Regions from separate parts of the Caulobacter sp. ALps2 genome, predicted to be linked through region 1. Evidence: riboswitches for the same ligand, from Rfam matches in the RefSeq annotation. Region 1 holds a riboswitch; the other holds the start of a gene.

Evidence for each region. Region 1 has a riboswitch for glycine ahead of gcvT (glycine cleavage system aminomethyltransferase GcvT). Riboswitches for the same ligand answer to the same signal wherever they lie in the genome.
Region 2: it holds a riboswitch for glycine, as region 1 does, so the genes downstream of both, ACW173_RS00525 (TonB-dependent receptor domain-containing protein) here and gcvT (glycine cleavage system aminomethyltransferase GcvT) in region 1, are expected to answer to the same signal.

What each region holds. Positions count from the first base shown of each region.
Region 1 is NZ_CM178743.1:1,129,771-1,136,070, forward strand. Features, by position in the region: gene gcvPB (aminomethyl-transferring glycine dehydrogenase subunit GcvPB) at 1-1,090, opposite strand, end outside; gene gcvPA (aminomethyl-transferring glycine dehydrogenase subunit GcvPA) at 1,087-2,433, opposite strand; gene gcvH (glycine cleavage system protein GcvH) at 2,461-2,826, opposite strand; gene gcvT (glycine cleavage system aminomethyltransferase GcvT) at 2,844-3,956, opposite strand; glycine riboswitch at 4,123-4,213, opposite strand; gene ACW173_RS05200 (zinc-dependent metalloprotease) at 4,263-6,300, opposite strand, start outside.
Region 2 is NZ_CM178743.1:120,108-126,407, forward strand. Features, by position in the region: gene ACW173_RS00510 (sensor histidine kinase) at 1-699, opposite strand, end outside; gene ACW173_RS00515 (response regulator transcription factor) at 696-1,364, opposite strand; gene ACW173_RS00520 (ABC transporter substrate-binding protein) at 1,416-2,495, shown strand; glycine riboswitch at 2,762-2,852, shown strand; glycine riboswitch at 2,856-2,947, shown strand; gene ACW173_RS00525 (TonB-dependent receptor domain-containing protein) at 3,042-5,738, shown strand; gene ACW173_RS00530 (S9 family peptidase) at 5,825-6,300, shown strand, end outside.

The sequences.
Region 1 (6,300 bases):
CATACATGCCCATCTGGCCGTGGAAGGCGCTCATGCGGCCAAAGGCGGTTTCCGCGCCCTCTTCGCCGGCATGTTCGACCAGGGCGAAGCCATCGTCGCCATGGACAAGCCAGGGGGTCGGCGCGAAAGGCGCGAGGGCCTCGCTGAGCACCACGGGGCCCGCGCCCGGCCCACCGCCGCCGTGGGGCGTCGAGAAGGTCTTGTGCAGGTTGATGTGCATGGCGTCGACGCCCAGGTCGCCCGGACGCACTCGGCCGACGATGGCGTTGAAGTTGGCGCCGTCGCAGTAGAAGTACGCGCCCGCCGCGTGGGTCAGGCGGGCGATCTCGACGACGTCGCGCTCGAACAGGCCGCAGGTGTTGGGGTTGGTGACCATGATGGCGGCCACATGATCGCCGAGCTTGGACTCCAGGTCGGCCAGGTCGACGCGGCCGTCATCGGTCTGGGCGATCTCGACGACCGTGTAGCCGACGAAGGCCGCCGTGGCCGGGTTGGTGCCGTGGGCGCTGGTCGGGGCCAGGACGGTCTTGCGGTGGCCATTGCCGGCCGCCTCGTGCGCGGCCCGGATGGCCAGCAGGCCGCACAGCTCGCCATGCGCGCCGGCCTTGGGGCTCAGGGCGACGGCGGGCATGCCGGTCAGGGTCTTCAGCCAGTGGGCCAGACGGTCCATCAGCTGCAGCGCGCCCTGCACGGTCGACCGCGGCTGCAGCGGGTGGATGTCCGAGAAGCCCGGCAGGCGCGCCATCTTCTCGTTCAGGCGCGGGTTGTGCTTCATCGTGCACGAGCCCAGCGGATATAGCGCCAGGTCGATGGCGTGGTTCTTCTGGGACAGGCGCACGTAGTGGCGGACGGCTTCGGGCTCGGACAGGCCCGGCAGGCCGATCGGCGCGTCGCGTAGCAGGCCGGCCAGGTCGCTCGACGGGGCGGCGGCCTCCGGCAGGTCGACGCCGGTCTTGTTCCAGCCGTCCAGTTCGAAGATCAGGGCTTCGTTCTGGAGCAGGCCGCGATTGCCGGTCAGGGTCTCGTGACCCGCCGGAGTGTCATTGGCGGCTTCGGGGCGCGTGGGGCGGCCGACGTTGTTCATGCTCATTGGCCCACCACCTTGGTCAGCAGCTTGGCGAAGAAATTGATGTCGATGTCGAGCGTGGTCTCGGTGGCCGCGACCAGCAGCACGTCGTCCAGGCCCGCGCCCGCGTCGAGGCGCGAGAACGGCACGCCAGCGATGACGCCGTGGCCGGCCAGGGTTTCGACGACCTCGTCGGCCTTGCCCGGCACGCGGATGGCGAACTCGTTGAAGAAGCGCGGGGTCAGGATCTCGACGCCCGGCACCGCCTTGAGGGCGTCGCGCAGGGCGACAGCCTTCTGGTGGTTCAGAGCGGCCAGCTGGCGCAGGCCCGTCTCGCCCAGCAGGCTCATGTGGATGCTGAACGCCAGGGCGCACAGGCCGCTGTTGGTGCAGATGTTCGAGGTCGCCTTGTCGCGGCGGATATGCTGCTCGCGGGTCGACAGGGTCAGGACGAAGCCGCGCTTGCCGTCGGCGTCAACGGTCTCGCCGCACAGGCGGCCCGGCATCTGGCGGACGAACTTTTCCTTGCAGGCGAACAGGCCGACATAAGGACCGCCGAAGTTCAGGCCGTTGCCGATCGACTGGCCCTCGGCCACGGCGATGTCGGCGCCCATCTCGCCGGGCGACTTTAGCAGGCCGTACGAGACGGCTTCGGTCGTCACCACGATCAGCAGCGCGCCGGCCGCGTGGGCGGCTTCGGCGATCTTCGTGACGTCGGTGACCGTGCCGAAGACGTTCGGGGTCTGGACAACGACGCAGGCGGTGTCGGCGTCAATGGCGGCGATCACCGCGTCCTCGGCGTCGACGGCTGGGGCCATGGCCTGGGTCGAGACGCCGGCCGCGTGGGCCAGGGTCTCGATGGTCTCGACATAGTGCGGATGGACGCCGCCCGACATCACCGCCTTGTTCCGGCGGGTCACGCGCTGGGCCATCATCACGGCCTCGGCCGCGCCGGTCGAGCCGTCATAGAGCGAGGCGTTGGCCACTTCCATGCCGGTCAGGGCCGCGACCTGGGTCTGGAACTCGAACAGGACCTGCAGCGTGCCCTGGGCGATTTCCGGCTGGTAGGGCGTGTAGCTGGTCAGGAATTCCGACCGCTGGATGATGTGGTCGACCGTGGCCGGCACGTGGTGGCGATAGGCGCCAGCCCCGCAGAAGAACGGTCCCTCCCCCGCGGCGCGATTGCGACGGGCCAGGCCCGCCATCTCGCGTTCGACTTCGATCTCGCCGGCGTGCGGCGGCAGGTCGACGGTTCCGTCGCGGCGGGCCGAGGCCGGCACGTCGACGAACAGGTCGTCGATCGACTTCACGCCGATCGCGCCGAGCATCTCGACGCGGTCTTCGGGGGTCAGGGGGAGGTAACGCATGATCTGCTTTCGCGAGGAGGCGGAAGTTTAGAGGGTGCTCAGGAACGCTTCGTACGCGTCGCGGTCCATCAGGGCGTCGACCTCGGCCGGGCTGCTCAGCTTGATCTTGGCGAACCAGCCGCCGCTTTCCGGCAGGGCGTTGACGGTTTCCGGTGCGTCGCCCAGCTCGGCATTGCCTTCGACAACCTCGCCCGACACCGGGGCGTAGACGTCCGAGGCGGCCTTGACGCTCTCGACGACCGCCAGGTTCTCGCCCTGCTTCACGGTCTTGCCGGCTTCCGGAACCTCGACGAACACCACGTCGCCCAGTTGCTCGGCGGCGTAGGCGGTGATGCCGACGGTGGCGACGTCGCCTTGGACGACGACCCATTCATGATCTTTGGTGAAACGCATCTCTTGTCGGCCCTTGATTAGAGTTTGCGGACGTAACGGTTCGGAACGAACGGGCTCGCCACCACTTCGGCGGCCGCCTGCTTGCCTCGCACGATGACTTTCAACTGGGTCCCGATCGCCGCATAGGCCGGCGGCGCGAAACCGATGGCGATGGGGAAGCCCAGGCTGGGCGCGAAGCCGCCGCTGGTCACCTTGCCGATGACATTGCCCGCTTCGTCGGCGATCTCGGCGCCTTCGCGGGCCGGAGCGCCTTCCAGCACCTTGAGATTGACGCGGACGCGCGACAGCTCGCCGGCCAGTTCCTTGGCGATCCGGGCCGCGCCCAGATAGTCGCCAGCCTCGCGGCGCGACTTGCCGACGGCGAAGTTCAGCCCGCCTTCGATCGGCGAGACGGTCTCGTCCAGGTCGTGGCCGTACAGCGGCAGGCCGGCCTCCAGGCGCAGGCTGTCGCGGGCGCCCAGGCCGATCGGCTTGACGCGCTCGTCAGCCAGCAGGGTGTTCCACACGCGCTCGGCGGCGTCGGCCGGGACCGAGATCTCGTAGCCGTCTTCGCCCGTATAGCCCGAGCGCGAGATGATCGCGTCGACGCCGAAGGCGGTCAGGGCGAGCGTGTCCATGAACACCATGCCGGCGGCTTCCGGCGCATGAGCGGCCAGCACGGCGGCGGCTTCCGGACCTTGCAGCGCCAGCAGCGCGCGGTCTTCCAGGCGGGTCACCGTCGCTTCACCCGCCAGGGCGTCGGCGATGATCTTGTAATCGTTGTCCTTGCAGGCGCCGTTGACCACCACGAACAGGCCGTCGTCGTCGGGACGCGCGGTCATCAGGTCGTCGATGATGCCGCCGTCGGCGTTCAGCAGCACGCCATAACGCTGCTTGCCGGCCTTCAGGCCCTGGTAGTCGGCCGAGACCACCTTCTCGAAGCTCTTGGCCGGGTTCTGACCGCGGATCCGGGCCTGGCCCATGTGCGAGACGTCGAACAAACCGGCGTGCTCGCGGGTCCACAGGTGCTCCTTCAGCACCCCGTCCTTGTACTGCACCGGCATCGAATAGCCGGCGAACGGCACCATGCGGGCGCCGAGCGCCACGTGGGCGTCGAACAAGGGGGTCTTCTTGAGGTCTTGATCAGACACTGGGCAGGCTCCTAGCGGGGTCGGCGAGACGACCGGCGTCCGCCGGTTGGTCGCGCCCCCGCTGTCCCTTGGACCTGAGAGATTCCGGCCTTCCCCCTCTGCTGTTTGGGGTCGGCCTTGCTCCTTCGGCGAGCCGCCCTTTCGGGAGACTACTTTCCAGCGTTTCTAAACCCGAGCGGTCCTTTTGCCTGAGCGTTTCCGGGGCGGTTGCGCCTTCGGCCTCGGGAGCGAATCCCGATGTCTCCCGCTGGGGTCGTCGGGGTCAATGCGGGAGGGGCGAGGCGGAGTCAAGCGGAGCCTACCAGCCTAAAGGGACAGATCCCCGAACCAATCGGTTTCGCCGATCGGCGGACCGGGCGGGGTGACGACCTTGGCCTTGCCGTCCTCGACCAGAGCCGCCAGACGACCGCCGCTTTCATCCGTGACGATCCCCGCCAAGGCGCGAGCCTGGGCGCGGTCGGCGGCGTCGCCGGTCGTGACGGCTTTAAGCCCCTTGCCCCAGTCGGCCAGGCGCGCGCGGATCACGGCGGCGGCGGTCGGCGACAGGCTCTTGTCGGCCAGGGCGTCGGCCAGGCTGACCACCATCCGTTGGCGGACGCGGCGGGCGAGTTCGGCCTGGCGACCGGTGGCCTTGCCGTCGAAGGCGGCGAAGGCCAGGGCCTTGTCCAACAGGCCCTCGACACCCGGCTGAGCCGGATCGCGGCGCTTGGCCTCGACCAGCCGGTTCAGACGCGCGGCCGCGAACAGGTCGCTCCAGACCAGGTCGGCGGCGACCTCGGCCGTCGCCGGCAGATCGAAAACGGGGCCGGCGCCAAACGTCTCGATCTCGTAGGCGTGGTCGGTCCCCTGCGACTGGCCCGAGGTCAGCACGTCCAGGGTCCTGTCCGAGAGGTCCAGCGCGGCCGGCGTCACGGTGCGCAGCAGGGCGTCGACGGCGGCGGCCTGACGGGCGGCCGGCACGATCTTGGACGCCTCGTGGCCGTCGCCCTCCGCGCCGTAGGTGAAGTCGATCCCGCCGACCAGCTTGGCAGTCGCGTCGACCTGATAGCGATGGAAGATGTAGATCGGCACGACCATGCGGCGCAGGTCGGCGACCGACGCGCCCTTGGGCAGGTTGGCCAGGCCGAAGCGGTCCAGGGCGATCTTGCGCACGGCCATCAGGTGGTCGAGCTCGGCGACCGGATCGGTCCCGTTGTCCCACACAGCGCCCAGCGGATGCGGGGTGTCCGCAGCGCGCGCGTCCTCGTCGGAGACGTAGCGCAGGCCGTCAGCCTGGCTCTTGTCGGCCTTGGCCTTCAGCCAGGTCTTCTCGTCGGTCCCGGCCGGGGCGGGCCCGTACAGCCAGTCGATCGCGAACTTGTCCCACGCCCCGACGCCGCGCCCATAGGCGTCGGCGAAGTCCAGCTGCCCCTCCTTGATGGCGATCCTGGGGGCCGGATAGTCCATCACCGAGGCGCGGTCGCCGTAGGTGCTGGCCGCGAAATTGTGCTGCAGGCCGATCGAGTGGCCGATCTCGTGGGTCGCCAGCTGGCGCAGGCGGGCCAGGGAGATCTCGATCGGGTCGTTGGGACCGCCCTTTCCGGTGGCGGCCGCGCCTTCCAGCCCCTCGAAGATCAGCCGGTCCTGGCGAATGCGCTGCGAGCCCAGCAGGACGTCGCCCTTGACGATCTCGCCCGTGCGCGGGTCGACCACCGCATGGCCGTACGACCAGCCGCGCGTCTGGCGGTGCACCCAGTTGACGACATTGTAGCGGGCGTCCAGCGGGCTCACCCCATCGGGCAGCACCTCTACCCGGAAGGCGTCGACATAGCCGGCCGCCTCGAAGGCCTGGTTCCACCAGCGCCCGCCCTCGATCAGGGCCGAGCGCACCGGCTCGGGCGCGGCGCGGTCGACATAGAAGACGATCGGTTTCTTGACCGGCGAGCGGGCGGCGGTCGGGTCGGTCTTCTCCAGCCGGAAGCGGTGGACCAGGCGATAGACCAGCGGCGCGTTCAGCGGCGCGGAGTAGTCGGCGACCGTGTGGTCGATGACGCCGACGCGCGGATCGTTCTGGCGCGGCGTGTAGCCAGGCTCGGGCAGGGCCACCAGCGAGTGGTGCAGCACCAGGGTGACGTTGCGCGGGTCGGGGACGATGCCGCGAACCTCCGGGCCCGGATCGTCGCCGACAAAGGTCTCGACCGCCTCCAGCTCGACGTTCAGCGGGAACACGTTGACCTCGCCGGTGTCGGCATAGGACAGGCCGTCGTTCAGGCGGAAATCGCCCTGCTTGCCGCGCTTGAGGGTCTTGGCGACGCCTTGCGCGTCGCGGACCAGGAAGCTGGTCACATCGACCAGCGGACGGCCG
Region 2 (6,300 bases), 1.0 Mb from region 1:
GTGATTGAAGGCTTCGACGGCGGGCGACAGTTCGGCGGGCGTGTCGGCGGCGTCGATGGGGGCGAGGTCCGGGCGCGAGGCCTGAGCGCGCCTTTTCAGATCAGCCGTCAGGCGGCGCAGCGGCGCCAGGCCCCAGCCGACGGCCGGCACGACCAGAACCGCGGCGACGGCGACCAGCAAGACGGGCAGGCCGATCAGGGTGGAAAGCAGCTCGCGCACGCTGGCGCGACGGGAGTCCAGGCTTTGGGCCACCGCCACCACGACGGGCTCGCGCACGCCCGGCACCATCACCGTCGACTGGGCGACCCGCACCTCGTAGCCGTGCATCCTCGCATAGCTGAAACTCGTCTCGTTCGGCGCGGGAGCGGCCAGACGTGGGAGGTCGTCGTAGCCCGTGACCAGGCGCGGACCCTGGCGCACCGCATAGAACACCGCGTCGCGCTCGGGACTGTCCAGCAGCGCCAAGGACCACGGCGGCAGGGCCACCTGGGCCTGACCCTCTCGCACACCGATCTGGGCGACGATCGAGGCCACGGATCCGGCCAGCAGGCGATCGGACGACTTCTCCACGACCGCGCCGGCGGCCAGGGCGCCGGCCAGGGCGAGCGCCGCGCCCAGCAGGGCCAGCGGGGCGACCTGCGCCAGCAACAGGCGGCCAACGAGGCTGGGACGCCTCCAGTTCAAAAGCTTGGCGTTCACGGATCGAGCCGGTAGCCCACGCCCCGAAGCGTGCTCAGGCGCGGACCGCCCGGCGCCAGCTTGCGTCGCAGCCGGCCGACATGGATGTCCAGCGCGTTGGGCGAGGGAGCCAGTTCATCGGGAAATACGTCGGCGGCCAGGCGGTCGCGCTCGACGACCCGACCGGGACGCGCGGCCAGCGCTTTCAGCACGGCCCACTCGCGCGGGCGCAGGTCCAGCCGCCGCTCGCCGACCCAGGCCGCGCCGGCTTCCCAGTCGCAGACCAGCGCGCCGACATGGGCCGTCCGTGTGGCGTAGCCGCCCTTGCGCCGCGCCACCGCCCGCACCCGGGCCACCAGCTCGAACGGATCGAACGGCTTTAGCACGTAGTCGTCCGCGCCCATGTCCAGACCCGCGATGCGATCGCGCACCGCGTCGCGCGCGGTCAACATGACGATCGGGGTGAGCACGCCCTCGCGCCGCAGTCGGCCCAGGATCTCGAAGCCGTCGATGTCGGGCAGGCCTATGTCCAGGACGACGGCGTCGAAATCGGCCCCGTGAGCTAGCGCCAGGGCCAGGGCGGCCTCGCCGGTCTCGACGCAGACGGGCTGGTGCCCCTCGCTCTCCAGCGTCGCGGTCAGCGAGCGACGCAGGGGCGGATCATCCTCGACAACCAGTATCTTCATCGGGGATGTAGGAGCCGGACACACTCAGGGGAGAGCGGCATCCGACGCCGATTGCCACATCAGGTCAAGAGACGGCGCTTCGTCGCCAGCCTCGGCGCGACCCTGGGCGTGGCCGCCCTGGCGCTGACGGGCTGCGCGCCCGGCGCGCCGGAACAGGCGACGCGAACCTCGGACATCCGGGCGGCCGCCCGCGAGGGCGAGGTCGTGGTCTATATCAACAACGACATCCACCAGCCGCTGGTCGAGGATTTCGAGCGCCGTTTCCCGAAGGTGAAACTTCGGTTCGTCGTGCTGACGTCACGCGACATGCAGGCGCGGGTGATCGAAGAGGCCACCAGCGGCAAACCGGTCGCCGACGTCGTCTGGACATCGGCGATGGACACCCAGGTCAAGCTGATCAACGACGGCTACGCCCAAACCTATAGAAGTCCCGAGGCCAGGAACCTCCCCGCCTGGGCGCGCTGGCGCGACCAGGGTTTCGGCGTGACCAGCGAACCGATCGTCTTCGTCTACAACAAGCGGCTTCTGAAGGGGGACAGCGCGCCGCGCAGCCACGCCGCCCTGCTGGCCGCGCTTCGCGCCGATCCCGAACGCTGGCGCGGCAAGGTGGCGATGTACGACCCCGAGCGCAGCGGCATGGGGTTCTTCTATCTGTCCAGCAATACTCAGTTCTATCCCGACGCCTGGGCGCTTTACGACGCGATGGCCGCGACGGGCGCGCGAACCTATGTGCCCGGCAAGCCGATGCTGGATCGCGTGGCGTCCGGCGAGCACCTGCTGGCCTTCGACATGAACGGGTCCTACGCTGACTGGTATGTGCGCAACCACGGTCCCGACATCGGCTACGTCGTTCCGGAGGACTACCACCTCTCGATCTCCAGGGTGGCCTTCATCACCCGCGTGGCGCGTCACCCCGGCGCGGCGAGGGTGTTCCTGGACTATCTGATGTCGGAAGCCGGACAGCGCCGCCTGCTCGAAGTCCGGCTGACGCCGATCCGTCCGGGGTTGGGCGCCCCGCCGCCGCCGGGCGGTCGCCCCGTGAGGGTCGGGCCGGCCTTGCTGGCCAATTTCGACCAGGGGCGGCGGGCGGAACTTCTGGCGCGCTGGCGACACGCGGCCCGGGCGCGCTGATATCTGGCGCATATCCGTGCAATTTCTGCGTATTTTTTGACCTTCCGGCGACGCGGCGACGCTTCGGCGTGGTTTTCGAGGAACCGCGGGCAGAGCGCCAAGCTGTCACCGACCTGTCACGCAGCGTGATGAGCCGGACATCGTGCGGGCACGCCTCTCACCGTGCGGTGAATTCGAGGAAATACGCGTCCCGGCCGTGGCCGTTAGGGGAATTTTATACCGATTTTCGACGCTTTGACGCGCTGTGGCGAAGGGTTCGTATTGGTCTGGCTCTCGCGGAAGAGATCGGGTCAGGCCCCGACGCCGAAGGCGCAACCGCCCCGGAAACGCTCAGGCAACAGGGACCGCAGAGCACAAGGACGCTGGAAAGCAGGACCGCTCCAAAATGGAGCGGCCTCGCCGAAGGAGCAAGGGCGCGCATGCGCCTGAATCTCTCAGGCCCAAGGACAGCGGGGGCAGAGGAAACCGCCTGACGAACCCGGGCGCGTCGCATCGTGCGGCGCACGGGGCGGGCGTTGTCGACTGCAAACACCGAGGGGATCTCGTTTGACACTTTCACGCCAAACTCGCCGTAACCTGCTGCTGGGCTGCAGCATCGCGCCCGCCGCGCTCATGCTGCACACCGCCGCCTTCGCCCAGACCGCGCCCGCGGAAGACACCAGCGTCGCGGAGATCATCGTCACCGGCTCGCGGATCGACCGCGCCGGCTTCGAAGCCCCGACCCCGACCGTGCGCGTCACCGCCCAGGACCTGGCCGTCGGCGCCCGTCCGAACGTGGCCGCCGCCCTGAACGACCTGCCGCAGTTCCGCGCCACCACCTCGCCCCAGACCACCGGCACCAACACCGGCGCGGGCAACGCCCCGGTCGACCTGCGCGGCCTGGGCATCAACCGCACCCTGGTGCTGCTGGATGGCCGTCGCTTCTCGGGCGAGAACGACCTGAACATGATCCCCAGCGTGATGCTGAAGGGCGTGGACGTCGTGACCGGCGGCGCCTCGGCCGCTTGGGGTTCGGGCGCCGTCGCCGGCGTCGTCAACCTCTCCATCGACCGCAACTTCACCGGCTTCAAGTTCGGCATCGAAGGCGGCGAGTCGTCGTTTGACGACGCCAAGCAGATCCGCGTCGAAGGCGCGGCCGGCACGACCTTCGCCAACGGCCGCGGCCACTTCGTCATCGGCGGCGAATATCTCGACAACGACGGCGTAATCCCCAAGAGCAGCCGTCCGAACATCGGCCGCTGGGCCACCATCTCGAACGGCGCGGGCCGCTTCGTTCTGGCCCCCGACGTCGGCTTCTCGAACGCGGCTCCGGGCGGCCTGATCACCTCGGGCGTCCTGCGTGGCCAGACCTTCAATCCGGACGGCACCCTGCGCGCCTTCGACTACGGCACCGTGCAAGGCACCAACTCGATCGGCGGCGAAGGCCCGTCCAACGATGACCTCTCGCCCCTCGTCACGCCACAGAAGCGCTACGCCACCATGGCTAGCGTCACCTACGACCTGACCGACAAGGTCAAGATGACCGCCGAGCTGCGCCGCTCGCGGATGTGGAACAACTACATCTGGTTCGGCGACCACAACCGCGGCAACCTGACGATCCGGTCGGACAACGCCTTCCTGCCGACCGCGGTGAAGAGCGCTCTGGCCGCCGCTGGCCAGACCTCGTTCACGATGGGTCGCTTCAACACCGAGGCCTATCCGACCATCGACTTCGAACGCGTCTCGACCCAGGGCACGATCGCCCTGGACGGCGAGTTCGACGGCGGCTGGCGCTGGAGCGCCTATTACAGCCACGGCGAGCAAGAGAACAATATCGACACCCCTGGGTTCTTCCTGACCCAGAACTACGCCAACGCGGTGGACTCGGTGATCAACCCGGCGACGGGCCAAGCGGTCTGCCGCATCGCCCTGACCACCTCGACCAACTGCGTGCCGATCAACCTGTTCGGCCAGGGCGCGCCCTCGCAGGCCGCGCTGGACTACGTCACCGGTACGCCCTCGATGCGTGAAACCAGCAAGCTGGACGTCGGCGGCTTCAGCCTGCGCGGCGAGCCTTTCAGCCTGCCGGCCGGCGCCGTCTCGGTCGCCGTCGGCGCCGAAGCCCGCAAGGAGTCGGTCGACCGCACGGTCGGGGCCCTGGACGCGGCCAAGGCCTTCACGACCTTCAGTTTCTCGGCCATGGCCGGCAGCTTCAGCGTCAAGGAGGCCTTCGCTGAAGTGCTGGTGCCCGTCGTCCGTGACGTCCCTGTGCTGAACAAGCTGGAAGTCAACGCCGCCGCGCGCGTCTCCGACTACAACACCACCGGTTCGATCTGGTCGTGGAAGCTGGGCGCCACCAACGAGTTCTTCCCGGGCTTCCGCGGTCGCATCACCCAGTCGCGCGACATCCGTTCGGCCAACCTGACCGAGCTCTTCACGACGACCACGACCGGCTACAACACGCTGACCGACCCGACGAACAATTCCAGCGTCTATGTGCTGACCAACGGCGGCGGCAACCCGAACCTGAACCCCGAGACGGCCAAGACCTTCACGACCGGCTTCGTCTATTCGCCGCCGTCGATCGCGGGCCTGAGCATGTCGCTCGACTATTTCAAGATCAACATCGACGACGTGATCACCACGATCGCGGCTCAGGACATCGTCACCCGCTGCGCCAACGGCAATCAGGACCTGTGCTCGCGGGTCACCCGTGACTCGACCGGCACGATCACCCGGATCGTCTCGACCTATGTCAACCTGGCCAACTACAAGACCGACGGCTTCGACGCCGAGATCTCGTACTCGACCGCGTTCGATCGCCTGATCCCGGGGGCTCCGGGCCGCATCCGCGCCCGCCTGCTTGGCTCCTGGGTCAACAGCCTGACCACCAATGACGGCGTCAGCAAGATCGAGTACGTCAAGTCACAAGGCTATTCGTTCGGTCTGGGCACGCCCAAGACCCGTGCGAACGCGTCGATCGACTGGGCCGGCGAGATGTTCAGCGCCAACCTGCGCGCCCGCTACATCTCGGCGGGTAACTACAACAACACCGTCGATCTGGTGAACAACCACATCAAGGCCTACACCTATTTCGACCTGGGCCTCGCGGCGAAACTGCCTGAGATCCGCGGCAACGCGATCGAACTGTACGCCAACGCCACCAACCTGTTCGATAAGAAGCCTCCGGTCAGCTCGCTGTACTCGCCGTACTACGACGTGATCGGTCGTTATGTGACCGTCGGCGCGCGGATGCGTTTCTAAGCCCGCCCGACATCGCGCCGCCGGCTGCGTTCCCCCGCGCTCCCTCCGCCGGCGGCGCTTCCCCTTTCTTTCGAGGCATTCCCCAGATGATCTCTCGTCATGCCCTGGCGCTGGCCCTGTTGGCCGGCGCCGTCGCCACCCCTTTGGCGGCCCAGACCGTCGCCCCGCCCGCCGCCGTCGTCATCGACGGCGCGCCGGCCATCCCCCAGGAGCTGGTCGCGGCGACAGCGCCCTACCTGCAGGCCCGGCACGCCAACTTCCTGGGTTGGAACACGGTCGACCGCTCGATGCTGATCAAGACCCGCTTCGGCGGCTCCGATCAGGTCCATGTCGTGGCCCAGCCCAATGGCGATCGCCGCCAGATCAGCTTCGAGAACGAGCCGATCCTGGCCGCGGCGCTCTCGCCCAAGGGCGACACGCTGGTCGTCCAGAAGGACAAGGGCGGCGATGAGTTCTACCAGCTCTACGCCCTGGAGGCCGGCCGGCCGCGGCTGATCACCGACGGCAAGAGCCGTAACTGGTTCGGAGCCTGGTCGCGCGACGGCAAGCTGGTCGGCTACGC